3 regions of the Peribacillus sp. TH27 genome follow, and region 3 is predicted to be linked to each of the others. Evidence: riboswitches for the same ligand, from Rfam matches in the RefSeq annotation. Region 3 holds a riboswitch; each other region holds the start of a gene.
The links. Region 3 has a riboswitch for cyclic di-GMP ahead of JFU24_RS17995 (anti-repressor SinI family protein). Riboswitches for the same ligand answer to the same signal wherever they lie in the genome.

Region 1 (10,576 bases), 1.4 Mb from region 3:
CATAAAATACCTAGTAATCCACCAAACGTATCAAGCATAACATCCTGCCACAAGGGGGTACGTCCACCTGTGAATTTTTGATGCAGTTCGTCCGCACTAGCATAAAAAAGGACACACAAAAGAGCACCTAAAGACGAAATAACGCCGTTTTTTACAAAAGTGCGCCAAACACTAATCGTCAAAAAACCGAACACAAAAAAGATAATAAGATGGGCACCCTTACGAATAAAAAACTCCAAAAACCCAGCCACTCCAGCTGTATGAACACTCACCTCAAGCCCACCATACATAAATGAAATACCACCGAGTTTTTCATACAAAAACGGGGTATTTAACTGTCCTAAAAAGGGAGAAATCCTTTGCTCCTCATACGTCTGTGAGGAAAAAAAGAAGATTAACATGGCCCATAAAACGAACAAAGCTGGGATTAACCACTTACGGAACTTACGGATCATATTCTATCATGTTCCTCAATGATACCGCTTAGTTTTTCCTTAAGATCTTCCACAAGATCATTTACTGTAACATCCTGCTGAAACTCGCCTTTTGTATACGTATCTATTAATATATCAATAAAATCCATTAGAATATCCACTCCAATTTGAATAGAGCCTCTATGTAAAACAGTTGTACTAAACCTATTTTTCTAAAATAAGGAATATAGCTCTTTTAATTGATAATCACATATAAAAAGTGTATTGGCAAGCGGAAATAAATTCAAAAAGGGTAAAATCAGAATTTTTAAAGAAATATTAATAGAATAATCACAAAAAGTTCATAACTGACGGATTATTAATATCATCAGCTGAAAATATGTAGTTCATTAGGTGTAAAAAACAAAAGAAAAAGAAATCAAAAAGGACTGATCTCTCAGCCCTATTTGATAAACACCCTTATGATCGACCAAGAAAAAAAGTCAATAAAGAAATCAAGATTAAAGTAATAGTAATATAAGACCCAATAAAAATTTTCTTGCTTCTTTCTTTCTTTTCATAAACTTCCTCGAACGTAATATATTTATTTTTTGTCATCAAATTCTCCTTGTATTTTGATGGCAGCTTGACATCGCCCTCTGCGAAGTCCTTTTAGCTTTTTCTTTATAGTATAGTATCGTCAAATACACAAAAATATTAACTGTTTTATTCACTATTTTTTTGTTGGGCATTTATATCTATTCGTCACTTTATAGTCTACTATAAATCATACAAAATACATTAATTCAAAATATTCCAATATACCAATTACCCTATTAAACTGTCCAAGGTTTCATCCATCACTAAAAAGTTTTCTATCTTTATCTGTTGCTAAAGAACTGTTTTTAGGGCTACAATTTGTTTAAACCATTTACTGTTCTTAAATAATACCACTTCTTTGTACTCACTACCTTCTTCATATTAATCCAATGAGAAAACGCTTACAATAGTACTATATACTTATTATCCTGATTTTTTATTAAATATTTTACTACTTGTTGAAAAGTCTTAGAGCCGGAACATTCTAGTCGGAAAAATATCTAATTATATCCAAATATTCTATAGAAATATTGGTACTTACAATTTCCGAACAATACTATAGGGAACTAACAATATATTGTGCTAATCTATTAGAAACTCTTAGGTATCAGCTCACGCAAATGACTAATTTTGTTGATAGCAGATCGCTTCATCCGCAAGCTTTTAAGTTATAACAAAAGATAACAGAAGAATCCAGTTCATAAAAAAAAAGGCTGAATAACAGCCCTCCAAAGTATATATATATTTTTGTTTATCTAATTCTAATTCTTGTGGGGCTGATTATTCAAGTTCTGTTCATTCTGAATAAACTCTCGCACTTCTTGAATGGAAACCCCTACACTTTTTGCTTCCAAAATTAAAATAATCCATTCTGCATCAATTTTTTTCTGCATATCTTCTTTTTCACCCTATTTGTGGTAACACAGCCGTCTTAGCATAGCCTTAGACCTGTAATTTTGCGTCCCTACTTTTCAATAGGTTTGCGTTTCTCAAGAGTATTGAACATTTTACGTAATCTTCTTACGATGGTGGTTAAAAACCATGATAAAGACACTTCCATTATCTATTTAAAAAGCTTAACTCCAATTAATTTAATTGGTGTCCAAATTTCTCTCATTTGAATTAAAGGCATAAATTCATTTCATCCTTTTTGCGGTAAACCAGCCTCCTAGCAAATACCTTAGACCTCTGGTTTTGCGCCCTTACTTCAATTACTATATTGAGATTAATTATACTTAATAAGTTAACAATTGTTAATAGATAACTATTAATTACTTTATAACATTATTCGATAAAGTTTTAATTAGTAAGTAATTCAAATATCTTCTTAATAATCTTAAGGTCTATATTCTTTAGTCTAATGACAGGCTATAACTAATTCTCTTCCTTTATATATTAAACATAAAAAAACTACTATATATAAACCTTTGACATAAACAGTTTTTCCGTCCCCCATTTACTTTAAAACTGACTTTGAAAACTGTATATCCCTTATATAAAACCTCCCCTAAATACCAACTGGTCAGTAACACTTTCTTTAAAGTTTTTTAAATTCAAATTCCAAGAAGATTGAAATTTACCAGCTTTCCGGAATTTCCTTGTAGATTCAAATTTAAACTTCCCCTAATAATTTGCTTATAGATTAGGATACCATGGTTCACCTTTTTACTTTTTTTGTCTATTTTTGTCTACCTTTGTCTGTTTTAGAGAACTAACTATACTTTATAACGAACAAATGCTATATTATAAAAAAAACGGTTCTTATGGAGGGGGAATATGTCTAGTAGATATGAGGAATTAGACTCACTAAGAGGATTAGTCGCACTTATTGTATTAATTGGGCATTATATGATGATATACCCATCATATGCAAGTTATCGGTATGATTCAAGCAGTCCCTACATATTCTATTTATTCAAGGAAACTCCTCTAAGACTTTTTTTCAGTAGCGGCAATGAGTCTGTCATTCTATTCTTTGTATTAAGTGGTTTTGTTTTGTATTTATCTATTAATAATGAGAAATTCCATTATCCTACATACTTAATAAAACGAGTTTTTCGAATTTATTTACCATATCTAGTAGCAATAATTATAGCTATATTGGCTAAAATGCTTTTAAGCCATAATGATATGCCGTTTATTAGTAACTGGTTTAGCAAATCCTGGACCGTTTCAGACACACCGACTCTATTATTACAACATCTTTTGTTTATCGGGAGTTACAATACTGACGCCTATAACAATGTAATATGGTCTCTTGTCCACGAAATGAGAATCTCGATTATATTTCCAGTTTTGATTTTTCTATTTATACGAAAAAAATTCAAATATTCCTTATTTTGGTTTATGATTTTAAGTTTTTCATCAACTATGGTTTTATATTTGTTTGGTTCCAATTTGAACATAACTAGCAGTCTTTTGAGTTTCCACTACATAACTATTTTTTTATTGGGAGCAATATTAGCGAAGTATCGCCATTACCTATTTAACTATACTTCCAAGATGAAAAAAACTGTAAAAATTGTAGTACTGATGATCGCATTTATTTGTTTTATGTACGAAGGTATAATTGGTGAAGTAGATTTATTAAACAATTATATTTTCAGGGACTATGTTGTATCGTGTGGTGTTTGTATCTTTATGATTATGAGCATATCTTCCTTAAAACTTTCATCATTATTACGGTCTAAAGCACTTACTTTTCTCGGTAAAATTTCTTATAGTCTGTATTTGTATCATCTCATCTCGTTATTCTCCTTCATGTACCTATTTTATGATAAGTTGCCTACCGGCTTAATATTAATGTTTTCATTCTTCTTTTCCTTTTTACTATCTTCATTGGCGTATGTATTCGTTGAAAAACCATGCATGAACCTTGGATCGTATATTACGAGAAGAAAAAAACCAGTAACAGAAATATCCGTGAATCCTAAACCTGTAAAACGAAAAATAGGGTAAAAGCTTACCTATATTAAGTGGGATTTTTCAAACTGATAGTGCGAAATGAAAGGTAAATATTTATTGAATATGAGTCTCAAACAAAATTTTTACGATTCCTAAAAAAGTGGTGAAATTGATGAATGAAAAAGTAAAAATTAAAGATTTTATACGAATCTTAAAAAAGCGAATATTAATCATTATACTTTCTACACTTTGTATTACTGGTTTCGTTATTTTTTCGTCCATGTACATTATGAAACCGACTTATCAGTACTCTACTCAAGTTTTGGCAGGATCTTTAAGTATGGGAGAAAAGGAAACTTCCATAAATAAAGTGCAAGAAAACAGACAGTTGGCTCTTTCGTACATGGATATCATTAAAAGCCCACAAATTATGACAGGAGTTAAAGATTCGTTAAACCTAAAGACTTCAAGTTATGAGTTACTCAAGCAAGTTTCCATTACCAATAGAGATAATTCGCAGATTATTATTATTACCGTCAAAGATTCTAATCCTGAATCAGCTAAAGCCATTGCACAGGCTGTCGCAATTCAGTCCATAACTAAATTTAAAGAGTTTGCAAATGTAAAACAGATTAATATTCTTAATGATAACGAAATGGAACAAGCAGAACTTCTTTTTCCAAAACCAAAGTTTATTATAGCCATTTCCATCGTAATAGGCTTTTTTGCTGGAATAGGTTTAGCACTTCTTCGAGAACACTTTGATGATGCGGCTTACAGCGATCGTGAGCTTGAGCGTCTTGGACTTCCATTGTTAGGAAGAGTGAACTTAAATACAAAAATGAAAAACAAAAAACGGAAAACACCTTATCAGACATTATCCTCTACGGAACGAGGTGAACATGGTGGCTATTAAATTCACAAGGAAACAATCCTTTTATCTAAATGATGTCAACAATAAAGAACAATTTTATTCCATATGTAACAATATCGAATCAAATCTCAAAAAAGAAGATTCACTATTAATGGTTACATCACTTACACATTCACAAAATATAGCTAATGCAACCGCGTTCTTAGCCCTTGCCTTTTCTGAACAGCGTAAACGAGTGCTGGTAGTGGATGCTAATCTTCGCCAACCTTCTCTACATCATGTGTTTAATATCGATAATTCATTTGGTTTGACCAACTTGCTCTTAGGTGAGCACCCCAAAAATAGGGATCATGCTATACATATAAAGGATAGTCTTTTCTGTTTACCCACAAGTGAAGTCCAGTATGAGCCAACGACATTATTAACTTTAGAGACCCTTCCCTCATTAATTGAGGAGTGGAAAGAGCATTTTGATATTATTCTATTTCATACTTCAGATAGTATAAACAAACCTGATGCACAAATTCTAGCGAAACATTGTGATGGCATTATTTTAGCGATACAAGAAGGAAGAGATAAGTTAGAAAAGATTGTGAATGTGAAAACACAATTTGAAAGGGGCAAACATGAAATAACCGGTACAATGATCATTTCATGAATAAAGGAGGGTAACCATTGGATTCAAAGATTAGAGTTGATGGACAGGAAGAAATACTGATAAACCCGATACCGACATCATCATATTTTACTTTAAAGCGTTCAATAGATTTTATCATTTCATTTTTTATGTTACTTCTTTTAACACCTATTTTAGTTTTATTCTGTATTCTTATCCCTATTGACTCAACTGGTTCCCCCTTTTTTTGTCAACAACGACTGGGATTAAATGGGATATCTTTCAATATGATTAAATTACGTTCCATGAGTTTAGATGCCGAAAAAAACGGGCCACAATGGGCAAGTGAAAAAGATTCTAGAGTTACAAGAATAGGAGCATTTATACGAAAAACCCGCATTGATGAAATTCCTCAACTTATTAATGTTTTAAAAGGAGATATGTCACTCATTGGTCCAAGGCCTGAAAGAGAGTTTTTCTATAAGGAATTTGATAAGTTTTTGCCTGGCTTTAAAAATCGTTTATTTGTTAAACCAGGCATAACTGGATGGGCCCAAGTAAATGGGGGGTATGATTTATCACCCAAAGAGAAGTTGAATTTCGACCTATATTATATTCAACACCGCTCACTTGCTATGGAAATCAAGATTTTGTTTCGAACAGTGGCCATTGTATTTACTGGTAATGGAGCTAGATAATCGATTAAAAGGGGTTTTGAAAAATGGATAAAGTACTAGTAACCGGAGGATTTGGTTTTATTGGGTCTCATATTGTGGATACATTAATTCGTAATAATTATGAAGTGGCTGTTTATGATAACTTATCTACCGGATCTACCGAGAATGTCCATTCAAAAGTCATTCCCTTCTTTGGAGATGTAGAAGATGAAGGCTCACTAGAAACGGCGATGGAAACATTTAGGCCTGACTATGTCGTTCATCAAGCTGCACAAGTTAGTGTACAACAATCAATTTCAGATATTACGAATGATGCGCAGATCAATATCATGGGAACCATAAATATTGCTAAGCTTTCTCACAAGTATAAAGTTAAAAAGATTGTATTTGCCTCATCAGCGGCTGTATATGGAAACTCTAATGTTATGCCAATTACCTTATCGCATGATACTCATCCCTTATCACCTTATGGTGCCTCAAAAAAAACGGCTGAAGATTATCTAGAGCTTGCAAAAGAATTATATGATTTAGACTATGTGAACCTCCGTTACAGTAATGTGTATGGTCCAAGACAGACAGCAAGTGGTGAAGGCGGTGTTATATCAATCTTCACAAATCTTGTCATTAACAATAAGCGGCCTGTTATTTATGGTGATGGTTATCAAACAAGGGATTTTGTTTATGTAAAAGATGTAGCAAATGCCAATCTAAAAGCGTTAGAATTTGATGGAAGTGGAACATTTAATGTTTCATCAACTACTAGTACAAGTATCAATCAATTATTCTCGATTATTCAATCATTTGGCACACATGATTTATCCCCTATTTATCAACCAGCCAAAAATGGAGACATCAAAGATAGTTTACTATGTAACAAAGTGAGTATCCAAAAATTGGGTTGGCACCCCGTTTATTCGCTTGAAAAGGGACTTGCGAATACATATGACTATTACCTTAAACAAAATCAGTCTACTATAACTACAGATAAATCACCTGTACCACAACTCAATCCAACTACTATATCGTCATAAAATGGGGATAGAAACACGTGAATAAGAAGAAAAATTCTATTTTTAAAAATATTATCCATTTATTTTACAGTACAATTCTATCTAATGTTTTAAATGCAATTACACTCATATTATTAGCCAATTATTTTAACTCAAAAAATTATGGAATTTTTAGTGTCGCTCTAGCTCTAGCTATGATTATGAACTTTTTCACAGACCTCGGAGTTAGTAACACTTTCCTTCGAGAAGGGTCGAAGAAAGGAAACTTAGGTACTACATTTTCTTCTTATATTAAGATCCGGGTTGTATGTTTGCTTTTAGCATTTATTGTATTTTCTGTCGGCATTCATGTCCTTTATCAAGAACAACAAATTCTTTATATGATTTATAGTTTAATGATTCCCATGGTCATTGGTTTGGCGATACAAAGTATAGGAATCACCTATTTTCAATTAACGGAAAGGATGCAGTTTATCGCGTCCATTAAAATCTTCTCAGCCATTGCATTAATCATTTCAACCACGGTGAGTATGGGCTTAAAAGTGGATGTCCATCTAGCAACATTTTTATATGGATTTTCTTATTTAGTAGGAGGCCTATACAGCCTATATTTACTTCTCAGTAAAGCGGATTTAAAATGGAAATCTCCTTTTGAAAAACAATTATTAACAAATCTTAGTCCGTTTTTAATCAGTGGGTTATTTATTATGTTAACCCCTCAATTAGGTCCCTTAGTGTTAGAAAAAACACTGCCTTTAACGCTTGTTGGTCTCTTTGCAGTCGCTTATCGGATTCCTTCTGCTCTATACCAAATACCAGGAGTTATTGCAGGCGCATTTTTCCCCCTCTTATTTAAGCGATACAACCGTGGCGAGTTGGAGGAACATACTAGATTAAATATTCTACAAATGAAAATTATGTCCTATACCGGTATGTGTATGACCATATCCCTATTCTATTTGGCTGAATATCTCGTCACTATTTTATTCGGAGACGAATGGGGAGCAGCGGTGCTACCTTTAAAAATATTGTCCTTTATTATAGTCCTACAAGGCTTTAACATTGCTATTGCGGACGGCCTCACAACAAAAGGGTTACAGAACCGGCGTACTATCGTACAGTTTATAACCATCGCTATTGGTTTGTTGTCCTTCTATTATCTGAGCGTAAGCTATGCAGTGGCTGGTTCAGCTTTTGCCGTTTTAACTATGGAGATCGTATCATTCATTGGTTATGTCGCGGTTAATCCAGTAAAAAGAACGATATTAGCCAAGGTTATTATTCCATATGGGTTCTTCTTTTCTGTAAGTTTTATCCTTATACACTACTCATTATCTCAGTACCCTTTTATAGCCATGTTATCTACCATCATTTTAGTTTCTACTTTAATTTTACTATTAGATAAGCCAATCAAGGGCTTAATAGTAGGTTTTATAAAAAAGAAAAATCAAGATGGGAGACAAAAAGAGAATGGAAAGATCGCAAATTAATAAAAACACCTCTATGTGGCCAGTCTTTCTCTTGTTATTTTTTATTACACTTAGTAAATATAATTTGTCTATCGGTTTTTCATTGAAAATTTACATGATTTTTCTAGGCATTTTCTTGTGCTTGTATTTTCGGGATTTTTACTTTCATACCCCTTATCATTATGAAATTTTATTGCTGTTATTTTATTTCACCTATTGTCTGAGTGGCGCTTTTTCACAGTATCCGGAATCAAGTATTCGAGTCATTCTAGGAGTGATACTTGTACTTGGCTGTTATTTCATCATGAGATATATACTGGAGCTAACCTCAATAAGTGCCATTGAAAATTCCATTGCAAATGTCGGGATCATATTTAACGTCATTAGCTTATTATTGTACATCATCGGAATAAAGGTGACGGGTAGATTCCCAACAGGTGTTGAGGTTACATCTTATGGATTATTATTAGACCGAGATTATCCGAGATTAATTGGATTGCTTGATGACCCAAACATCTTTATTTTTTTTAATACATTGTTTTTTTCCTTTTATTTAACAAATTTAAAAGGATTCAAGCATTCAATTGGATTCATCTTATGTGTGATTACCTCCCTTCTTACTTTTTCAAGAGGTGGAATTCTAGCTCTCATACTGGTGGTCATTTTGTACATGCTGTTAGCGAATTTTTCAAAAAAAATAAAAATGATGACTGTTTCTCTGTTATGTCTAGTTGGGATCTATGCTGCAGGTTCTTTCATTCAAATAGATTTCAATGAGATTATTGCTAGTCGTATTACCGACTTTTCTACTGATGGTGGTAGTGGCCGCTTTGAATTATGGAGTCAGGCGATTAACTATTTTATGTCAATTCCCCTTTTGGGTATTGGTGCCTTTAACTTTTCCGATTACTACGCATTTGAGCATAATGAAAAGCTATATGTTCACAATACGTATCTAGAAGTCCTAGTAGAGTCAGGAATCATTGGTTTTCTTTTTTACATTTCCTTTTTATTGATGCTCGTTATCACCTTATTTAAGGCTAAATTACATAAGGAAAAACCCTTCATTGTGCTTACACTTTTTGCTTTTTTAATACAGATGATGTCCCTTTCTCTCATGATTAATGAAGCATTTTTTTCCTTTTTAGCACTTACTTTAAGATATATTACCGTATATGAAAGAAAAGAGGTGGATGTTTATGATAAACAACAAAAAGGATAGCAGACCTTTAGTTTCCGTTATAACTCCCTCGTATAACAGCTCGTCTTTTATTAAAGAGACTATTAAATCTGTCCAAGATCAATCCTATTCTAACTGGGAAATGATTATTGTTGATGATCAATCAAAGGATGACTCGATTCATGTCATTAAATCATATACAGAAAGCGATCCACGAATTAAACTTATACCTTTAACTCAAAATGTTGGTGCTGCTATGGCTAGAAATGTAGCTATAAAAGAAGCCAAAGGAAATTATATTGCGTTTCTTGATAGCGATGATCTATGGATGCCTACTAAATTGGAAGAACAAGTCACCTTTATGCAAAAGGGAAACCTTGCTTTTTCTTTTACTTCCTATTCTTTAATGGACGAAGAAGGCAATCCTCTAGATATTGAAGTAAGTGCACCAAAAACGGTAGATTATTATAATCTGATTGGAAATACAACGATTGGCTGTTTAACTGTGATGTTAGATAGGCTACAAATTAAGCAAATTGAAATGCCCGATATTCAGCCTGAGGATTCGGCATTATGGTTGTTACTGTTAAGACAAGGGTATCAAGCGCATGGCTTACAAAAGGTTTTATCCAAGTATCGTATTGTTAGTAACTCTACTTCAAGGAATAAATTAAAGGCTGCTTACCGATATTGGAAACTGTTACGGAGCCAAGAAAAATTAAACTTTGTAAAAGCAAACTATTATTTTAGCAAATATGCCTATCATGCATACAATAAAAACAGAGGTTCGCGGCCTACCTCTATACAAAATGGGGGTAAATAAGGAAATGAAC
Region 2 (10,576 bases), 700 kb from region 3:
GTTTCACCCATTACAATGGTTCCGCCCTGATTTAAGAGCTGATCAGCTGTTTTTCCTAAAGCGGGATTGCTGCACAGACCAGATGTAGCATCGGAACCGCCGCATTTCACACCTAGTATTAATTCTGAAATAGGAACATCTACTTGTGGCACTTTTTCAATTTCCTTGAATAAGCTTTTTGCCAATTCAGACCCTTTTTGAATAGCTTTTACCGTTCCGCCTGCATCTTGGATATCAAGCCACTCAACAGGTTTTCCTGTTTCTTCTTCAATTTCTTGTTTCAAAACTTTGGCATCAATAACCTCACAGCCTAAGCTAATTAAAAGAACTGCACCAACATTTGGGTTTTTCCCCATTCCTCCAAGAAGTCTGTGTGTACGTTCCTTGTCATCACCAATCTGGCTGCAGCCATGCTGATGCGGAATAGCTACAGAGTCTGGTACAGCTTGCTGGATTCTATTGGCTACGTGATTTGCACAAATGACAGTCGGGATAATTAACAGATGATTACGTATTCCAAATTTCCCGTTTGAACGACGGTACCCTTTTATCATGCTCATCGTTGTTTCTCCCCTTCCGCCTTATCTCCTCTTCCTCTGATTCCTTCAATATTATGTACATGGACATGTTCACCAGGCTCGATATCAATTGTCGCTGCACCGATTACTTCTCCATATTTGATAACCGTTGCTAATTTTTCAATCGGTTTAATTGCGATTTTATGTCCAAATGGAATCGATTGCTTGGCTGTCAATACCGCTTTTTGGCCATTGATGACGTATAGTAATGTTTCTTCTTCTTCTACATCTTTCAAAAGAGTCGCTACATTATCTTGATCAGACATAACGATGCTCGTTACGTCCTGTTCATAGCCTACCTTACTCATGGCTATCTCCCCTTTCTTTTAATTTGTAAAAGGCTTTCGCATTATTAGAAAATATTTTATCCATTTCCTTATCGGATAAATTTTCCGGTAAATTTCTTTTAATAATCTGCAGTGCGTCATCATAGCTTCCAGCTGATAAACATACAGGCCAATCGCTGCCGAAAAGCAAACGGGATGGACCAAATGTTTGCACAATATGATGAATATATGGCTCAAAATCTTCAGTTTTCCAAATAGCTGGATTCGCTTGCGTCATTAAACCCGACATTTTGCACCAAACATTCGGAAACAGTGATAAAGAGTACATATCCTCTTTCCACTCGCTTAAATCCCCTTTAGTAATATTCGGTTTAGCCATATGATCTATTACTGTCATTAAGTTCGGAAGCGTTTTCAATAAAGTTAAAATCGATGAAATGTGCTTATTATTAATTAATAAATCTAATGGAAGATTATATCTAATAAGCCATTTTAAATTTTCTATCACTTGCTCTTGTAATATCCAATCACTATTTTCTAAATCCTGGAGCATTGGACGCAAACCAACAATTCCCGGTCGTTTCATTAACGAATCTAGTTGCTTCGGAAAAGCTGGAGAAGATAAGTCTATCCAGCCAACTACACCATAAATCCAGTCATACCGTTCATACAATGATAAAAGAAATAAAGTCTCTTCATATGTAGGAGCAGCTTGGATAAGAACAGTTCCAGCAATACCCTGTTTTTCTAATAAGGGATCTAAATCTTCTGGAAGATAATCTTGATAGAGGACTCCCATATCTTTTGAAAGCCAAGAATAGTCAGCTCGGTCAATCTTCCAAAAATGCTGATGAGCATCAATAATCATTTTGACCTCCTCTTGTTACTAGAATGTTACCGGTAACATTAAAATAACAACAATATTTTAAATTGTCAATAAATTAATTGCAACAATATCAAAATAAGGATTTGTTAAACAACACTGTTAATATTTAGAGATAAGAAAAAGGACCTATAGCGAGGATAGTTCAGTGGAACAATCTAAAAAAACCTGTATACATTTATACAGGTTTTTAATCAAGCTTTTTATTAAATGGTCTTGTAAAGTGACAACAAAGAAATTCATTTTTAATACCTCAAACAATGTAATCTTATCCCTCATACGCTTGCTTTAATGTTTTGATGTCAATTTTTTTCATTTGGAGCATTGCATTCATAACTCTTGCTGATTTTTCTGGATCGTGGTCGCTTAGCATCTCAGTTAGGGCCGTAGGAATAATTTGCCACGAAACACCATACTTATCTTTCAGCCAACCGCACACTTGTGCCTTCTCGTCTCCGCCTTCGGAGAGTTTGTCCCAAAAATAGTCCAATTCTGCTTGTGACTCGCAATTGACTATAAATGATATTGCCTCTGTAAATTTGAATTGCGGACCGCCATTTAATGCTACGAATTCCTGGCCCTCCAGTTGGAATTCCACGGTCATTACTGTTCCTTCTAATATCCCGTGGATTTCATGCCCCTCTTTTCCATAGTGAGTGATTCTTCCAATCTTGGAATTTTTAAAGATAGAAGCGTAAAATTTAGCCGCCTCTTCTGCTTGTGTATCAAACCACAAGTTTGTTGTGATTTTTCTTATACCCATTTTAAAGCACCTCCATATATTCTCTAAGTCTTAACAAAAAAGGATGTTTTTATTTCCGCTAAGTCTAAAGCTGAAGTTGCAGTTATCTTAGAGTTATCCGTTATTCAAGAATATGGTCCCATTCAAAAAGGGCACCTTCTTTTTTTCATAAAGGCGCCCTTTAATGGAATAACTACACCACTTGAAATAGCTGGTAATGCGGAATAATGTGCTAATGTTCATAAACAAGCCACCGCTTAGTGGGTTTGATAATTAACTGGAGCCAATCAGTTAGTTAAAGATGGATAAAAAGTTCCCACTCTTTAACATCTTAATCATTCCGTAATTTGCTTAGCAATTGGAAAATCTGCCCCCTATGATGTGATTCATGTTCAATCAAATGGTACACAACCCACTCAGGTGTGACGTCATATTGTTCAAGAACCCTCGGTTTACGCCAATCTGTTAGATCCATTGAACGAAAGTGGGAAAGAAACACTTCACGTACCTTATTAAGTCGGTTAACATGTTCTTCTACAGTTTGTCCCTCAATATGGGTTAAAGAGCCCTCCTCAGAACGGCATTCTAACGGAAACAACGAGCGTATTTCAGAATCCCATTCAGTAACAAGAACCTCTTCATATAACCAATCTGCCTCGACCAATGCAATGTGATATAACAGCGAGCCAATCGTTTGTCTTTCATCCATTTTTGTATCAAGGATCCCTTGGCTGATTCCAGTTAATTCTGTTAAAAGAGTACGGCGAACATCTTCTAAACACCATAGCCATCCGCCAATTTCTTCTTCATATTCTGGAAATCGAGATACCAGTAAAGCTCTTCTCTCCAAACTGATCATCCTCCTCTTAATCAAAGTCTTACATTCTATTAAAAATGGATGGTTCCTTCTTTAATACAAAAAATCATATTAAATATAATAGTTTTATTTCCCATTAAATATCTTTATTGTCATTCAACAGGTCTCCCAATCGAATTAACAATTTGTTTTTAAAGAATAATAATTACATTTCTACAATTTACGACAACATTAGCACTATCTAGATAGTAATATATAACTATAATAAAATGAGAAAACGGCAAACTAATCGAAAGGTTAGGACGCAAAGCTAACAGGTCTAAGGTCAGATTGACTATGATAGCTGGGCTACCTCTTCAACGGAGGAATAGGTAATGTTACTTCAGACAAATGACAGAGTAAAAGAATTAGATACAGAATGGATTGAACTCATTCAAATGGCTATCAATGTAGAAATACCGTTAGAGGAAATTAGGGGATTTTTATTAGAAGGTAGACAATAGGCCTATGCTTGCTGCCTGACACATTTTTTACACATTAACGCCTTTTTTCTATTTCTTTACTTTATCAAAATAGAAAAGCTAATAATTCACCTTTAGCTGTAATAACTAGGATGGTTTGCTACGGTAATTATTTTCATTGCTACCCTATAGGCAGATTGCCCTTCAAAAATGGCTTTATAGTAATGAAGTTGATTTTTCTTATTTGGCCAAGAGAAGGATTCCTCAACAAGACAGTCGAATATTCTTCACTAAGGGGTAAATTGGAATCCCTATAAATTACCTATCGGATAGGAGGGCAAATATGCAAACTCATGAGTTAGAACTAGTAATAAAGAATGCAGACCGAGCAATAAATAACGAGGATTTCGATCAATTAATGGATTTCTATTCAGAGGATGCTACATTAGTTGTAAAACCTGGAACGTTAGCTAAAGGCAAAGAAGAAATACGTCGGGCATTCGTTGCTATCGCTGATTATTTTAATCATAGTTTAATTGTTAATCAAGAACAGATGGCAATAATTGAAACAGGTGATACGGCATTAGTTGTAGCAAAAGCCCTACTGAGTGCCAATCAAAAGACTGATTCGGCATTCTCAATGGAAAGAATGGCTACCTATGTTTTTAAAAAGGATTCTACAGGTACCTGGCGTTGCATAATTGATAATTCTTACGGTGCTGAATTACTTGAATAATTCATGTTCAGATATTTGAATGAATAGAAAAGGCTCACCTTCTATTAGGTTATTAGGTGGTTTTTTCATATGTGCTAATCTCCGCAGCAGAGAAAAACTCCTATTATTTTATAGGAGTTCCAGATGATTTTCTGATTACCAATTCAGGCTTTAAATTTATTGTGCGATAATCAGCTGGACCGACTTCATCTACTCTTTCAATCACTAATTGTGTTCCTAAATATCCGAAGTCATAAGCAGGCTGCGAAGATACAGTCAAAAAAGGATCAAAGTCTGAAAATAATTCTAAATCGTCAAAGCAAACGACGGCAATGTCTTCTGGAACTTTAATCTTTTTTTCTCGTAAACTTTTAATAATTTTAATGGCAATGAAGTTATTCGCTGCAAAAATCGCTGTTGGACGATCAGCAGGAGAAACATTAACCAAATGAGCGATTCCATTCCATCGCTTTTCTTGTTTATAATGAGTCTCTACTAGGAAAGCGGGATCTATCTTTAAATCATTAATTTTTAACGTTTCAATATACGCCTGATACCGCTCTTTCGAAGTGGAAATCGTAAGTGGGCCATGAACCATTGCTATTCTTTGATGACCATAATCAATTAAATGCTGAAGAAGCAATTTTGTCCCTTCATAGTTATCTCCAAGCACTCTATCACACGAAACATCTTCAATTTGCCTATCTATTAATGTAAATGGGATTCTGTTTTTAATAAGTTTCTTTAAGTTTTTGGTCGATTGATCACCTGTAGGAGCAATAATTACGCCATCTACCCTTTTAGAAATTAATGCATTGATATACTCACTTTCTTTTTCGTAGTTTTCATCTGTATTACATAAAATAAGCTGATATCCCATTTGATTAGCCTTATCCGCAGCGCCTCTTGCAACCTTTGTAAAAAAGGGGTTAGTGATGTCAGTTATGATTAATGAAAGTAACTTGGTTTTTTTAATATTCAAACTTTGAGCAGCTGAATTTGGTATATAGTTTAACTCTTTTATAACAGCTTCTACTTTTTCTCTAGTCTTTTCACTGATATTTCCTTTATTATTAATAACTCTCGATACAGTCATCGGTGAAACATTTGCTTTTTTTGCAATATCGTAAATTGTCGTCACTTTTTGTACCCGCCTTTACATTTTCCCTTATATTGTATCATAAGTATAAATTGTTATTTTATACTTTAACAAGCAGGCAATCATGTTGACTCAGGTACGACACTGAACTTCAAAAAAAGACACAGTCCTTAGTGAAGGATTGTGTCTTGAAATAGATTTAATTTTGATTAAATCCGCTTTCATCCATGTAAAATATCTCCCAAAGATGTCCATCTATATCCTGAAAACTCCAACCGTACATGAACCCATGATCAATGGCTTCATTAAAAGGCTTTCCACCAGCATCCAGGGCTTTATTCACGATCTCATCCACTTCTTCCTTACTTTTAACCGATAATGCCACAATAGCTTCCGTACTTTTTGCTGAATCCGGGATTTCTCTCTTGGTAAACGTTTTAAAGTAATCTTCAACCAATAACATGACATATATAGATTCACTGATAACCACACACGTTGCATTTTCATTGGTCATTTGCTCGTTAAACTCAAAGCCAACTTTTGTGAAAAATTCTATTGAGGCATTCAAATCTTTAACAGGCAAGTTAACAAAGATCTTTTCCGCTTGAACTCCCATCAAATTCACCCTCACTCGTTTATTTTATGTTCATTACCCTACTATTCGTTGCTTTTTTCGATAATCCTGCTCGCAACAAAAAAAGGAGATACCGCAGTACCTCTCATCCTAATGTAATATGTACAACAAAGGTTTTTCAAGAACCGTTGGCGAACGCTAATCCTTTCTCAGAAAGAGCACGACGAATTTGCTCCGATGCCTTAGCTCCCATACCATGTAGCTGCAAGACCTCTGCTTCACTTAGCTTAGTAAACTGCTCAAGTTACAAGTACCCACCTCCAGCGAGTGCTCGTTGTGCAGGTTTAGCTAATCCTGTCGGGAGATCGCTTTCGTTATTCTTCATAATCCTTTCTCCTTCTTGTGTTAGTAATAAATAGTATTTCAAGACTTCCCTTTCTTCTTATTAGCCATGAAAAAAGGACCTTCAATCAAAGATCCTTTTTATTCACAAATTTAATTTACTTATTTTTCTCCTAAAATAGCGAGTGGACTAAATACTTCATAATGAATATGGTCTTTCGATACACTCCATTTACTTAGGGCCTCATTGATTGCTTCCATAAAAGGAATAGGTCCGCAGAAATAAAATTTAGCTTCTTTTGATGGAACGATAGATTGCAGGAAGTCTAAACCCACGTATCCTTCTTTATCAAAATGGCCAGAGGTCCGATCGGCTTCTGTTGGTGCACCATAGACGACAATTGATTTTATATGTTGATGATCATTCACAATTTGTTGCAGATGCTCTTTAAAAGCATGTGTTTGGCTGTTGCTTGTTGCATGGATAAACGTAACCTGACGTTGTGGTTGCTTTTCTATAATGGTATTTAACATGCTAAGCAATGGTGTAATTCCAATACCGCCACTAATTAGAACGACAGGTAAATCTGTGTTATCAAGTTCGAAGTCACCTGCAGGAGCAGAAAATTGCAGCGTATCTCCAACTTGCAGCTGTCTATGTAAATAGTTTGATACAATTCCAGATGGAGCATCCCCATGGGCATCTTCACGTTTAACACTGATTCGGTAGTAATCCTTACCAGGTGAATCCGAAAGACTGTAATGGCGTATATGCGTATATTTCTCCCCAGGAATTTCCGCCATTAGTGTTAGGTATTGGCCAGCATGATAGGAAGCAATGGGTTTTCCGTCTGTAGGCTTTAGGTAAAAGGAGGTTACCGCATCACTTTCTTTTATCTTTTTATCGATATTGAAACTTCGGTATCCTTCCCATCCACCAGGCTGATGTTCTGTTTCCTCATAGAGGTTTTTTTCAATATCAATAAAGGCATCTGCAATATAGCCATATGCCTTTCCCCATGCCTCTATGATTTCATCTGTGGCTATGTCACCCAACACATCTTTAACTGCTTGAAGCAACGTTTCACCTACAACCGGATACTGTTCAGGCTTTACCCCTATGGCACGATGTTTCTCAGTAACTCTTTTAATTACAGGTTTTATCGCTTCAAGGTTCGTAATATGTTCACCTGCAGCATAGACAGCATACCCCAAGGCCTCCTGTTGAATTCCTCTTTTTTGGTTGGTTTGGTTAAAAAGGTTATACAAATCAGGCGCTTTTGAAAATAGTAATTCATAAAATCTCTTTCCTATTGGTTTACTATGTTCCTTGAGAACAGGTGCTGTTGACTGAACGATTTCTATGGTCTTAGCATCAAGCATGTTAAAATGTCCTCCTCAAATTCCAGGGATACTACTGTAAATAGCATTCCCACTAAATATAAGAGTAAACATGATATTTTGGCCACATTCAACTTATCACTAACCAACCCAAACTTCTTACTAAAGGCGTTCTTCCGCCCATTTGGAGATTTTGAAATTCCCTTAAGATAATTCAAAGACACCATACCTAATAGTACGATGTCTTTGTTTAGTATCCTTGTTAAATTAAACGGGCTCCATTAGCTCAATAAGAAAATAAACTGCTGATCAGTAGCTCTTGATTTTTAAGTAAAGCATCGGTTAGTTGAAGAAAAAAAGCGTTATAGAGTCCAATTGATGAGCAATCCTGCTTGTGCTAATCCACCACCGAAACCATATAATAAAATCTTCTCACCATTACTGAGCTTTCCTTCACTTACTCCTTTATCTAAAGCTAATGGTATTGATGCTGAGGAAGTATTTCCATACTCCACTAAGCTATATAATGTACGCTCAATTGGAAAACCACTTCTATCACATATTGACTCAATCATTCTTAAATTTGCACTATGCGGAACAAACCAATCAACATCATTCAAATGAAATTCAGTATTTTTCATCACAGTTTGCATTCCTTTTGGAACAGTAGTAACAGCCCATTTATAAACCTCGCGTCCATTTTGTACAAGGTTACCACTATTATTTAAGTCTTCACCATTTATACGTGTCGATAGGTTTGTACTATATAAATGTTTTCCGCCTGCTCCTTCCGAATATAAATGTGAAGAAATAAAACTTGGTTGTTGTTCATCATATTCTACAAGAACTGCCCCTCCACCATCTCCAAATAAAATACAAGTGGCTCGATCTTCATAGTCCATAAGTTTAGATAAAGTATCAGCTCCAATAACAAGAACTTTCTTGTTTAAACCAGATGTTACTAATCCATTAGCTACATGCAACCCATAAGTAAATCCTGCACAAGCAGCGTTTAAATCAATAGCTCCAGTATTCTTAATACCTAGCTTTGCTTGGACTAAAGAAGCTACACTTGGTGTGTTGAAATCAGGTGAAAAGGTACAGACAATAATCATATCAACATCTTCGACTGATTTATCATACCGTTCCATTAAATCCTTTACAGCTTTATAACTTATATCACTAGTAAACTCTTCTTCATGTGAAATTCTTCGTTCTTTAATACCAGTACGTTTAACAATCCATTCATCATTGGTTTCAATCATTTTTTCTAAGTCCTTATTTGTTAACCTTTTCTCTGGAACATAAGAACCTATCGCAGTAATACGTGCTTTGGATTTGAACATAAAATAGCCACCTCGTGTTATGAATTGCATCAATTTTATAACTGATATTAATACCTGGTACTAATTATAAAGTAAAAAAAATCTTATGCAACTACCCTTAACCTTTAGCCCCATAAGAAAAAGAGTTGCCCATGCAACCCCCTTATTGAAGTAGAGCACTCGTTAGTGAAAGAACTTTTCCAATTAAAAAGGATTTTGTGCTTGAGCTACTCTGTTCTAATTGGAATATAGGTAAAGTCCAAAATCTTGCATAACAGAGGTGTGCCCCATTTGACGCAACATGGTAGCTATATTGCCACGGTGATATGATCCGTGAGTAACAACGTGTAGTACCGATTCAGAAATAGAAGTTTCAAGCAACCCAGCATATGGATTATCTACCACAATCAATTTTTCAAAATCTTTTTGACTGTTCAGAAGTGCTTTGTTTCGCTCAGATAAGTCTAGAAATATTTTTTTCATTTCCTCAATACTTTTCGTTTCCACCTCTTTTCTTAATTGATCCGTAGACCCCATTGCTTCATTCATACTTTTACCTGAGATTATGTCAAACCATGCGTAATCTGTGAGATAAATGTGAGACAACACCTTTGATACTGAAGAAAAACCACTTTGAATTTCCTGATGATAAATTTCCTGTGGAAGTTCTTTTAAACGATCAATTATAACTCCATTTGCCCACACGTGGTAGTTGTACATTTTTAATACGGGTTGTGTCATATTAATTCCCCTCCATTTTCATAAGTTATTTCGTGTTAAACAATTGATGCCTAAATGATAAATAATTTTCCGGTAAATCCTTTAAGGGAATTATCCCCAACTACTCCTCTTATAGCGAATCATCGAATAATACTCATAAGTTTGTACAAAATACTTATGTTCAAAGGAGGTGTTTATATGCCTAATCTAAATGATAATAAATTCAAAAAAATTCAATCTGAAAGTCAAAAGCAAGGAAAATCACAAGAAGAATATGCTGCAGAACTTGAAATGAACAAATTGAAAAGTCAAAAAAGGAAGTAACCACACCAAATAATGATCATTGGCAGGAAGTTGTTTCCTGCCTTTAATTTACGCTTTTATTGGAATTTTTCTTCCAGCGTTTAAAACTCCAGTATTTATTAAACTCCCTCAGTTTAATACGATAATGCTCACGAATACTCGTTAATTCACAGGTTTCAAACCATTTGGAATAGGATTTATAAACGAACCCTGCTCTGTTATTCAAGTAGAGCACCAACTAATCAACAAGGGTTTCAACTGATTATTTTCCTTCTAATAACTTTTTACCACACCACGGGCAAAACAAAATTTCGACAGATGATGAACCACCATCGTGAATTATCAACCCGTACTCATTATCTTTTTCATAATAGATTACAAGTTTATCT
Region 3 (10,576 bases):
GGATTATCGACCTCACAAGGAGCCTTGTATACTACAGGAAATAACGTTGCCAATGCCAATACATTAGGATATTCAAGGCAGCGTGTTAACTTGGTACAGACATCTGGGTTTCCTACCGTCGGATTAAACAACCCTCGTGTAGCAGGTCAACTCGGGACAGGGGTGGCTGCAGAAACTGTACAGCGAATCCGAGACAGCTTTTTGGACTCGCAATACAGGACTCAAAGTAATAAAATCGGTTTTTACGGGGCGATGAGCGAATCATTGTCTAAAATGGAAGGCATCATGAATGAACCAACCGACAGCGGGTTAGCTGCAATGATGGAAAAATTCTGGAATTCTCTGCAGGGGTTAACGGCCAACACGGAAAACTCAGGGGCTCGTGAGGTTGTTGCCTCAACAGGCGTTATGGTCGCGGATACCCTTAACTACTACTACAATTCGCTAAAAAGCGTTCAAACGGATATCGGAAATCAAATAAACGTTAAAGCGAACGAAATCAATCTGCTTATTAGCGGTATTGATCAACTTAACCAGCAAATTAGTAAAGTAGAGCCGCATGGGATTATCCCGAATGAACTTTACGATAAACGTGATTTACTTGTAGACAGCCTCTCTCAGCTTGTCAGTATAAACGTAAAAAACGTCATTCCAACTGATTATGGCAAAGCTAGTGATGTAGCAACAGGACTATACAACATTGAATTAATGCAAGAAGACGGTTCTTCTTATGTGCCACCTATCAATCTAGTCAGTGTTAACCAAACTGGGATGCTTGGAACTTCAAAAGTTGAAGTTAGCTATGATAAATCGACAGGTATGGTAGATGGAGTGAAATTTGGTTCGAAAACATTAACGGAGTACAAGTTTTCAGGAGAGCTATCCGGGTTGATTAACAGTTTTGGCTATAAAAAGAGTGATGGTACAATCGGAGGAACCTATCCTGATATGCTGCAGAAGCTGGATAATATGGCAACGGCTTTTGTAAATGAGTTTAATGCTATTCATAAGCAGGGGTATGCGTTAGGAGCTAGTGAAACATCAACATTAAATTTTTTTGAAATTGAACCAGGTAAGAGTGCTGCTGACAGCATCAAGGTGAATAGTGAGATATTGAAGGACCCTTCATTAATCGCCGCAGGTGGTAATAGTGGAGGAGCTTCTGGGGATAATGAAAATGCTAAACTCTTAGCTGATTTGAAAAAGAAAGCTTTTAGTGATTACTCAACTAAAGACCAAAATTCTAAGGAGTTAACTGGGACCTTTGACACCTATTATTCCGGGATTATTGGGAAATTGGGTGTTGATTCACAAAGTGCTCAAAAGAATCTTTCCAACTCTGTAGTACTTGCTACATCCGTTAACCAAAATAGAGACTCTGTCAGTTCTGTATCCTTAGATGAAGAGATGACAGATATGATTAGGTTCCAGCAAGCTTACAATGCTTCTGCAAGAATGATGACGATGATGGATGAAATGCTCGATAAAATCATTAACGAAATGGGTACGGTAGGCCGATAATAGGAGTGAGAAAATATGCGTGTGACGCAATCCATGCTAACCAATAATATGTTAAGTAATTTAAGCAGAAGTTACGAAAAAATGGGCAAGTTGCAGGAACAAGTCTCTTCTCAAAAAAAATTCTCTAAACCATCCGATAATCCTGTTGCTGCAATGATGGGAATGGGGTACCGGATCAATCTCAATCAAATCCAGCAGTATACAAGTAACATCTCGGAGGCAACTAACTGGATTGATAGTACAGATGATGCCATTAGTGAAGCAGTTTCCGTTCTGCAAAGGATTCGTGAGTTAACCGTTCAAGGTAGTAATGGAACCTATGATGGAGAACAGTTTGAAAGTGTATCAGAAGAAATTAAGCAATTAAAAGAACATCTCGTAAGTATAGGTGATACCCAGATTGGTGGGAAATATATTTTTAACGGTCAGAATACGAATGTGAAACCATCTTCCGTTAAAGATGGTGATGGGAATATATTGTACGGCACAGGAGCTATTAATCTTGAAGTATTTTCTGGGATTACTATTCAGATTAATACAGACGGATCCAAGCTTTTTGGAGATGCGCTTGCTATTGGCGGCAGCATTGATCAAACGATCGATGCACTTGAAAACGGCGGTGACGTGAGTAGCACACTGGAAGAAATTGACGAAACTATCAATACATTCTTAGCTATGCAAGCTCAGGTTGGTGCCAGGCAGAATCGAATTGAAATGATGACGGACCGCCTAAAGCAGCAGGAAGTTTTTGCTACAGAAATCCTTTCGAAAAATGAGGATGTCGATATCGAAAAGGCGATAATGGATTTAACGACCCAGGAAAGTATTCATAGTGCTGCATTAAGTGTTGGAGCAAGAATCATCCAACCGAGTTTACTAGATTTTCTTCGCTAAGCTATTCCTAAATGGGTAGCTTTTTTTCTATAAGGAGAGGAGCGATAAGGATGCAAATGCCACAAATACAATTGCAGTCTTCCTCAATGAAGATTGGATTGAATATAGACCAACCTGTACAGGAAATTGAACAGAAGGCAGCGGGCCAATCAATTGAACAGCCGAGAGCAATCTTAGAAATTCAGATAACCCCAGGGAAGCTAACGATTGATCAAACAAAAGCGAGAGAAGATATGGATTTGAAAAGCCTATCCAAGCGAGTTGAGGAATTTGCACAGCAGGGCTATCAGGATTGGCTGGCAGGTATGGCAAGAAGGTCACAGCAGGGCACGGAGTTGAGACATATTGAAAACGGAGGTAATGCAATCGCGGTTCAGGCGAAGCGAAACAGCAAGGGGCCAGAAAAGCAATTCAATCTCGGCTGGATTCCCTCTCATTTCAGTGTTCAGCTGGACTATCAACCGGCTCAGGTAGAAATAGAAGCAACCCCTCAAAAACCGATCATCGATGTGCAGGTTAATAAGCCAAACCATACATACACGCCAGGTAATGTAGAAGTGGAAGTTTTACAAGAAAATTCGCTGGATATAGATTTCATTAATTTGTTTCCAGATGAGATAGGTGAGTGAAAACATATATGAATAGACAAACAAAATTTCATGGCGAAATAGAGATAGCACAAGAAAACATTTATACATTTGGAAGCGGGATACCAGGGTTTTTAGACGAAAAACAGTTTTGTTTGCTAGCTTTGGAGGAAACACCATTTGTCGTTCTGCAATCTCTAACAACAAAAGAGGTTGCTTTTATTATTTTGAACCCTTTTGATATTTTTCATGATTATGAAGTGAAGCTTTCTGATGAGGTACTATCTACTTTGCAAATAGAAGCAGAAAAGGAGGTTATTACGTTCGTCATTTTAACAATCCACGAACCTTTCAAGAAAACGACCGCTAATCTTCAAGCACCTATCATTTTAAATAGCTCTAAAAAAACAGGAAAGCAGTTTATCATGAACGGAAGTGGCTACATGACTAAGCATCTTCTTATTGAACCTTCAGTAGAACAGGAGGAAAAATAATGCTTGTTCTAACTAGAAAATCTAATGAATCGATCATGATAGGTAATGATATTGAAATTACGGTCTTAGCTATAGAAGGCGAACAGATCAAACTTGGTATCAATGCTCCAAAAAATGTGGAGATTCATCGAAAAGAAATCTATCTATCAATTCAGCAAGAAAATAATGAAGCTACTAAAACAGAAACCAGTATTCTGGAAAATTTATATGAACATTTCAAGAAAAAATCTTAAAATCTCTAAATATGTTTCTACGCACGTCGATATTATACATACAACGATAAGTAGTGAAATAGACGGGAGTCTTATTCACTATTCATCGTAAAAAACCACATGGATGTGGGAACTTAAAACTCAAGGAGGAAACAAAAATGATTATTAATCACAATATCGCAGCTCTAAACACACACCGTCAATTATCAAGTGCAACAAATGCACAATCTAAATCAATGGAGAAACTTGCTTCAGGTCTTCGCATCAACCGTGCAGGTGACGACGCAGCAGGTCTTGCTATTTCTGAAAAAATGCGTGGGCAAATTCGTGGTCTTGACCAAGCTTCTCGTAACGCCCAAGATGGTATCTCTTTAATTCAAACAGCTGAGGGAGGACTTAATGAAGTACATTCTATCCTTCAACGTCAGCGTGAATTAGCAGTTCAAGCATCAAATGACACAAATGTAGATGCAGATCGTAAAGCTTTACAAGATGAATTTGCACAACTTTCTTCAGAAATAGAGCGTATTAAAGACAATACGACTTTCAACACAAAAAAATTGCTGGACGGTTCAGACGCAAACGGTAAAATTCAAGTTGGCGCTGATGCAGGTCAAACAATTGACATCGACCTAACTACTGTAGGTGTTGATTTATCTGCTGCTCACACTGCTGTTGCTGCATTAGATATATCAACTCAAGCAGGTGCTGATGCTGCTGTTACTGCTGTACAGGCTCAAATAGAATCTGTTTCTTCAGGTCGTTCATATCTAGGAGCAGTTCAAAACCGTTTGGAGCATACAATCAATAATCTAAATAATGCTTCAGAAAACTTAACTGCTGCTGAGTCTCGTGTACGTGACGTTGATATGGCAAAAGAAATGATGAACCAAACTAAGAATTCAATTCTTTCTCAAGCAGCTCAAGCAATGTTGGCTCAAGCTAATCAACAACCACAAGGTGTTCTTCAGTTATTACGTTAATTTTTACTCTACAGTTTAGAAAAAAAGGACTCTAGAATTTTTCTAGAGTCTTTTTTCGTTTCTAAGGAAATTAAATTGCTAAAGTATTACTTAATAGTCCATATTAAACTCGCTAAGGTAGAATCCTTTTTCATAGAGAGTTAGTAAAAGAATAATTATCGAAGAATACAGAAAGTCATAGGTATAATCAAAGTTTCCAAGGTTTTAAATAGATGCTTACTAAATAAATCCCGTATATCTTACTTCTTAAGAAATGTTGAAAGCCTAAATATAAAATAGTAATTACCGATATAAAAAATAAAGATAATACATTGGGGGCATTAAGATGCTGGAGAGTTTATCCACGAATATTCTTTCCTCACAACTTAGAACAGCAATTTCAGATGGAATTAGTTCCTACTATCAGAGAGAAATAAATACAGTTACCTATTCAGAACAAAGTGCGGAATCTAATATTGAGCCTTCAAAAGAAAGGGTTCAAGATGTAGTTGATAGTTTAAACACCTTTCTGAATCCAACACATACGGCAGTTCGTTTTGAATATCATGAAAAATTGAATGAGTATTATGTCAAGGTTGTGGATGACGTAACCAATGAAACGATTCGGGAAATCCCACCAAAGAAGCTTTTAGACTTTTATGCAGCGATGACCGAGTTCGTCGGTATTATGGTAGATGAAAAAGTATAGGTAGGTGATGTTACGATGGTAAGAATTAACGGTTTAGCGAGTGGGATGGATATTGACGCGCTTGTTAGCAGTATGATGCAGGCTGCACGTGTTCCTTTGGATACGCTAGAACAAAAGAAACAAAATGCTGAATGGCAGCGAGATGATTATCGTGAGATCAATAAGTTATTGTTGGAACTGGATACCCTTATTAAAGATGGAGTGGGGATGCAAAAATCCTTTATTAAGAAAACAGTGTCGGTTTCTGATCCTAATGCAATCTCAGTAAAGAATATCAATTCAACGGTTGATTTTTCTGGGACTTTGACAGTAGGAAAATTAGCTTCAGCAGCAACTATGCTCAGTAATGGGGCAGTGGGAGTTGAAAAAGCAACAGATATCATTCCTGAAGCGTATATAGGACAGGAAATAAAAATTGAAACGATTAATAAGGACGGTTCTTTAAATACCTTTACAACAAAAATTGAAGATACTGATACGTTAAATAGTTTAATATCAAAAATTAATGCTAATTCAGGTGTTACCGCTTTTTATGATCAGAACACGAAACAGATTTCATTTACGGCGAAAAACACGGGGGCAGTTCCAGATGGATTAACAAGAGAAGATGGAACGAGTGTTACTGCAGAAATTGGTTTGAGTGGTACACTCTTTACGGATCTCCTAAATTTAGATGAAAATAATATAGTTGCTGTTGGAGCGAGTAGAGGAACGGCCGGTCAAAATGCAACCTTAAATTATAACGGTCTGGATATTGAACGTTCCGCCAACACATTCACCATTAACGGTGTTGAAATTACTCTTAAACAGGGGAATACGGGTCCGGTAACCTTTTCGTCTACCTCAGATGTAGACGCAGTTCTAGATACTGTTACCCAATTCGTTGACAAGTACAATGAGATTATCGCTAACATCAAAACGAAGACAGATGAAACAAAGTACCGTGCATACCAACCGTTGACCACGGCACAAAGGAAAGACATGACTGAGGATGAAATTAAACTGTGGGAAACGAAGGCAAAGAGTGGGACACTTCGGGGAGATTCTATGTTGACGGGTCTCCTTACGAAAATGCGGACCTCGCTATATACCTCTGTTGGTGGAAGCAACTCCGTCAACTCATTAAGTGAAATTGGAATAACTACTACAAGTAACTATCTTGAAGGTGGTAAGTTAACCATTAACGAAGAAAAACTGCGTGCTGCTATTTCAGAGGATCCAAACAAAATTTATGATTTGTTTATGAAATCAGGAGAAACAACTGGTGAAATGGGATTGGCCAAAAGGTTGAGGGCTGATATCAAAGCGACGATGACTAATATCCAAGATAAAGCAGGTAAAGCGACTTCTGTTAATAATTCAAGTTTCACGATTGGAAAACTCTTAAATAGCTACAATACGAAAATAGATAGTTGGCAAGACAAGCTGAAGGCTTTAGAAACCCGCTATTATAATCAATTCACAGCCATGGAGAAAGCGATTTCGAAAGCGAATAGTCAAAGCAGCAGCCTATCTCAGTATTTCAGCTAAGCAATTTTAGAAAGGAAGTTTGAATGATGGCAATCAATAATCCCTACCAATCTTATCAACAAAATTCGGTGAATACTGCCTCTCCAGGTGAACTTACGTTAATGCTTTATAATGGATGCCTTAAGTTTATTACATTGGGCAAAAAAGCAATTGCGGAAAAAAACTTTCAAGAAAAAAACACGAATTTAATTAAAGCGCAAAAAATCATTCAGGAGCTAATGGTCACATTAAAAATGGATTTGGCTATATCCAAGGAATTAATGTCCCTTTATGATTATTTGAATCGACGCTTGATTGAAGCCAACATTAAAAGTGATCTGGATATTTTAGAAGAGGTTGAAGGGTTTGTCATGGAATTTCGCGATACATGGAAGGAAGCTATTCAGTTGAACCGCCAGAAGCAATTTGCCAATAGTGGTCAAGCATAATGGGAGCTATTCAACATTTTTATGAGGCAACGAACCAATTACTTTCGACGTTGGAAAATGAGCAGGATCGGGACCGGAAAATTGAAAAGGTTGAGGCCTTGCTTGAGGAGCGGGAGAAGTTGATGGCAGGGATTCAACCGCCTTTTTCTGATTCTGAACAGGATTTAGGGAAGAAGTTAATCGAACTCAACGAAAAAGTTTCACAACTTCTAGAAGAACAAAAAGTAGAAATCCAACGCGATATTAAACAGCTAAGTCTCAAAAAAGAATCTACTAATAAATATGTGAACCCTTATCAATCATTATCCACAGATGGCGTGTTCTACGATAAAAGAAATTAGATATTAATCAGCCGTTTTAATTGCAAACAGTTTTAATGTTAATTGTTTTTAAATTTTCTGTAAATATTAAGGGCTTAATTTTTTCTTTATAGCTTTGTATTTGTTATAATAAAGCTAGGGCAGACATCAACCCTTTCCTAACCTTCCGACAATTGTTTCATAATCTCGACATATTTCATGATGTGTTTCTAAAGGAAACCGGAGGGGTATTGTAGAATCTAACTGTATAGTCTTAATTTAAGGAGGACTCACTTTATGAATTACAACGTACGCGGTGAAAACATTGAGGTAACTCCAGCAATTCGAGAATACGTCGAAAAGAAAATTGGCAAGTTAGAACGATATTTTAACAATACACCAGATGCAAATGTGTTAGTGAATTTGAAAGTTAACAATAATACATCCAAGGTCGAAGTGACGATTCCTATGCAGAATTTGGTTCTTCGCGCTGAAGAGGAAAATGCGGATATGTATGCTGCTATTGACTTGATTAATGACAAGCTTGAACGCCAAATTCGTAAACATAAAACGAAAGTCAATCGTAAATTCCGTAACAACTTATCTACAACTCCTGAGGCGTTCGCCTTTAATACGGAAATTGATGAAGTGGTGGATGAATTTGAAGATGATACTGATATTGAAGTAGTCCGCAATAAGCGCTTTGATTTGAAGCCAATGGATAGTGAAGAAGCGATTCTGCAAATGAATATGCTTGGTCACAGTTTCTTCGTTTACACCAATGCGGATACAAATACAACGAACGTTGTGTACCGTCGTAAAGATGGGCGCTACGGATTAATTGAACCTAGTTAATATGAATCTATAAACAAAAGCACAACCCAGACTATGGGTTGTGCTTTTTAAATTTTACTCCATCCATTGCAATGTTCATTTGGGCTAAGGAGTTCTATAAGCTCTGGAAAAATAACCACCGATTTCAACCATAGAAGTCAATGGTTGTTTATATTTCCTTCCTTTTTCCTTAATGATCTTTCGGCAATTTGATAAGTGTTTTGATAATGTGATAATAAGTAAAATCCATCTGTTGAAAACAAGGTATCAAATAGTATCGATTAATTGGTTGGCTCCTGGGAATTTCATTGTTCTCTAAAAAACACAATGAAGTATGGAATGTATTGCATTTTCTTTAAAAAGAACATTTTCCGTTCTTTAATAAGATAAATAGGTACTTATACCTATTTAAATAACCCCTCCTATTGCACTATACTCAGATTAAAGTTCTTTAAAAAGAACAATAATTTATTTATATAAAATGATTTGATTATGGTGCAGAGGAGTTGGATTTTTGTATCAGAAAAATTGCTATACATGTCATAGAGCGTCTTTTAGCAGTGCAGAATATGGAGGTTGGCTTTGTCCGACCTGCGGTGAGGACTTGTCTGCGCAAAAAGCCTTTGATGCACTTATTATGGAAAGAATTAATATGCCCCATCGTTTGAATAAGAAGGGCAATGTTTATAATTTTATAAAAAAACGAACGTGAATCATTTGAACCATCTTGTTTTGTACATGAAATAGACAAAAAATATCATGGATTTCTTGATTTTGTAATATTTTGTCGATAAAAAGTTGTGCATTGTGGTAATTTAGCGACATAAAGTAGCAATATTTGGAGCAAATATTCGCTATAATAACTTAATAAATATAGTTTTTGTAATAATTTCCCTGACAAAGGCAAGCTCAGTGAAAGATGAGGGCGCAAAGGCACAGGCCTAAGTTTGCTTAATGCTAAGATGGCTGGTCTGCCTGAAATACATACAAGTAGTATTTTAGGAGGATAAAAGAGGTGGTTAACGTGGAAGTGGATCAAGAATGGGTGAAGTTGATTTCAGAAGCTAGGAAATTGGGTTTTAAGAAAGAAGAAATTAGTGCTTTTTTAAAAAAAGAGAATCTAAATGTGCCACTAGAGCAGAACAATGAAAACTAAGAACCAAAAAGGAATGAAAAAAACATCCCTATAAACAGTTGATTTACAACATAGCTGCTTATAGGGATTATTTTATTTTCTGAAATTCTATCAATACTAGTTTGATAGAGCAGTACTATTTATGTTTGTGAAGATAGTTTAGAATTCATCTATTCTTGCTTATCTTTTCTCCATTTATTAAACTCAATGAACTCTCTGAATTGTTGTTTTGAAACGCCAGAATTCATAGCTTCCTCAACAATTTTCATCCAGTCAGTGTCCAAGGATTCCTTATTTGGTGCATCGTAAAGAAGGGCATCTACAGGAATGTTAAGTACAGAAGAGATTTTTTCGAGAAATTGAATAGAAGGATTCGTTTGTAAGTTACGCTCGAGCGAACTTAAGTATGACTTTGCTACTCCGGCTTTATCGGCTAGTTCAGTCATTGACATTTTCTTTTCTTCTCTCAGTTTTTTTACACGTTCACCAATCAACAATACCACCTCGAAACATGTTCTATTTATCTTCGATTTATAAGTTTTAAACCCACATAAAATCACAGGAATAGGAAGCCTGAAAAGCTAGATTGCTTCAACTGACTATCAGTCATAGAGGGACCAAAAATTTCTATTGATAGAAGGTTGTGCTTACTTCGCATTTTCGTTTGTCTTGTTAAGGACTCATGTGAAAAGTGGGGAGTGTGTAATGTACTTTTGCTACTTCCCTCTATTTTAACAGTTTTACCCCTCTTTTATCCAATGTTTTTCGTAAGAACTGAATTCAGGTCCATAGACATAGAGTGACATGAAGTTGTACCTCTAGAATAGAAGTGTTAAAATTAAGCTTGGATTAGTATTAACAGAAGGTGTGTTTCTTCTTACTTATATGAATGTGTTATTGAATGATCATTACCATAATAGAGGAGCGTTATTGAATGCTTAATATATTAAATAAAGTTTTTGATCCGAATA

Region 1: another riboswitch for cyclic di-GMP. It lies ahead of JFU24_RS24565 (anti-repressor SinI family protein); the one in region 3 lies ahead of JFU24_RS17995 (anti-repressor SinI family protein).
Region 2: another riboswitch for cyclic di-GMP. It lies ahead of JFU24_RS30425 (anti-repressor SinI family protein); the one in region 3 lies ahead of JFU24_RS17995 (anti-repressor SinI family protein).

Annotation. Positions count from the first base shown of each region.
Region 1 is NZ_JAEKEV010000002.1:4,813,779-4,824,354, reverse strand. It holds gene JFU24_RS24575 (VanZ family protein) at 1-455, opposite strand, end outside; gene JFU24_RS30875 (hypothetical protein) at 452-583, opposite strand; gene JFU24_RS24570 (hypothetical protein) at 894-1,031, opposite strand; gene JFU24_RS24565 (anti-repressor SinI family protein) at 1,775-1,906, opposite strand; cyclic di-GMP riboswitch class I at 1,927-2,008, opposite strand; gene JFU24_RS24560 (acyltransferase family protein) at 2,790-3,971, shown strand; gene JFU24_RS24555 (YveK family protein) at 4,090-4,833, shown strand; gene JFU24_RS24550 (CpsD/CapB family tyrosine-protein kinase) at 4,820-5,449, shown strand; gene JFU24_RS24545 (sugar transferase) at 5,467-6,105, shown strand; gene JFU24_RS24540 (SDR family NAD(P)-dependent oxidoreductase) at 6,129-7,115, shown strand; gene JFU24_RS24535 (oligosaccharide flippase family protein) at 7,133-8,584, shown strand; gene JFU24_RS24530 (O-antigen ligase family protein) at 8,565-9,785, shown strand; gene JFU24_RS24525 (glycosyltransferase family 2 protein) at 9,763-10,566, shown strand; gene JFU24_RS24520 (glycosyltransferase family 4 protein) at 10,571-10,576, shown strand, end outside.
Region 2 is NZ_JAEKEV010000002.1:4,155,954-4,166,529, reverse strand. It holds gene JFU24_RS21470 (UxaA family hydrolase) at 1-560, opposite strand, end outside; gene JFU24_RS21465 (UxaA family hydrolase) at 557-886, opposite strand; gene JFU24_RS21460 (amidohydrolase family protein) at 879-1,733, opposite strand; gene JFU24_RS21455 (VOC family protein) at 2,017-2,511, opposite strand; gene JFU24_RS21450 (DinB family protein) at 2,822-3,340, opposite strand; cyclic di-GMP riboswitch class I at 3,577-3,663, shown strand; gene JFU24_RS30425 (anti-repressor SinI family protein) at 3,682-3,810, shown strand; gene JFU24_RS21445 (YybH family protein) at 4,112-4,504, shown strand; gene JFU24_RS21440 (LacI family DNA-binding transcriptional regulator) at 4,608-5,624, opposite strand; gene JFU24_RS21435 (VOC family protein) at 5,782-6,198, opposite strand; gene hmpA (NO-inducible flavohemoprotein) at 6,661-7,881, opposite strand; gene JFU24_RS21420 (ketoacyl-ACP synthase III) at 8,202-9,185, opposite strand; gene JFU24_RS21415 (DinB family protein) at 9,402-9,905, opposite strand; gene JFU24_RS30840 (hypothetical protein) at 10,083-10,208, shown strand; gene JFU24_RS21410 (DUF6980 family protein) at 10,450-10,576, opposite strand, start outside.
Region 3 is NZ_JAEKEV010000002.1:3,456,681-3,467,256, forward strand. It holds gene flgK (flagellar hook-associated protein FlgK) at 1-1,521, shown strand, start outside; gene flgL (flagellar hook-associated protein FlgL) at 1,537-2,415, shown strand; gene JFU24_RS17945 (DUF6470 family protein) at 2,466-3,044, shown strand; gene fliW (flagellar assembly protein FliW) at 3,053-3,496, shown strand; gene csrA (carbon storage regulator CsrA) at 3,496-3,729, shown strand; gene JFU24_RS17960 (flagellin N-terminal helical domain-containing protein) at 3,867-4,691, shown strand; gene flaG (flagellar protein FlaG) at 5,017-5,379, shown strand; gene JFU24_RS17970 (flagellar hook-associated protein 2) at 5,395-6,909, shown strand; gene fliS (flagellar export chaperone FliS) at 6,936-7,337, shown strand; gene JFU24_RS17980 (flagellar protein FliT) at 7,337-7,678, shown strand; gene hpf (ribosome hibernation-promoting factor, HPF/YfiA family) at 7,934-8,491, shown strand; gene JFU24_RS17990 (hypothetical protein) at 8,985-9,182, shown strand; cyclic di-GMP riboswitch class I at 9,363-9,449, shown strand; gene JFU24_RS17995 (anti-repressor SinI family protein) at 9,486-9,626, shown strand; gene JFU24_RS18000 (helix-turn-helix domain-containing protein) at 9,776-10,099, opposite strand; gene secA (preprotein translocase subunit SecA) at 10,540-10,576, shown strand, end outside.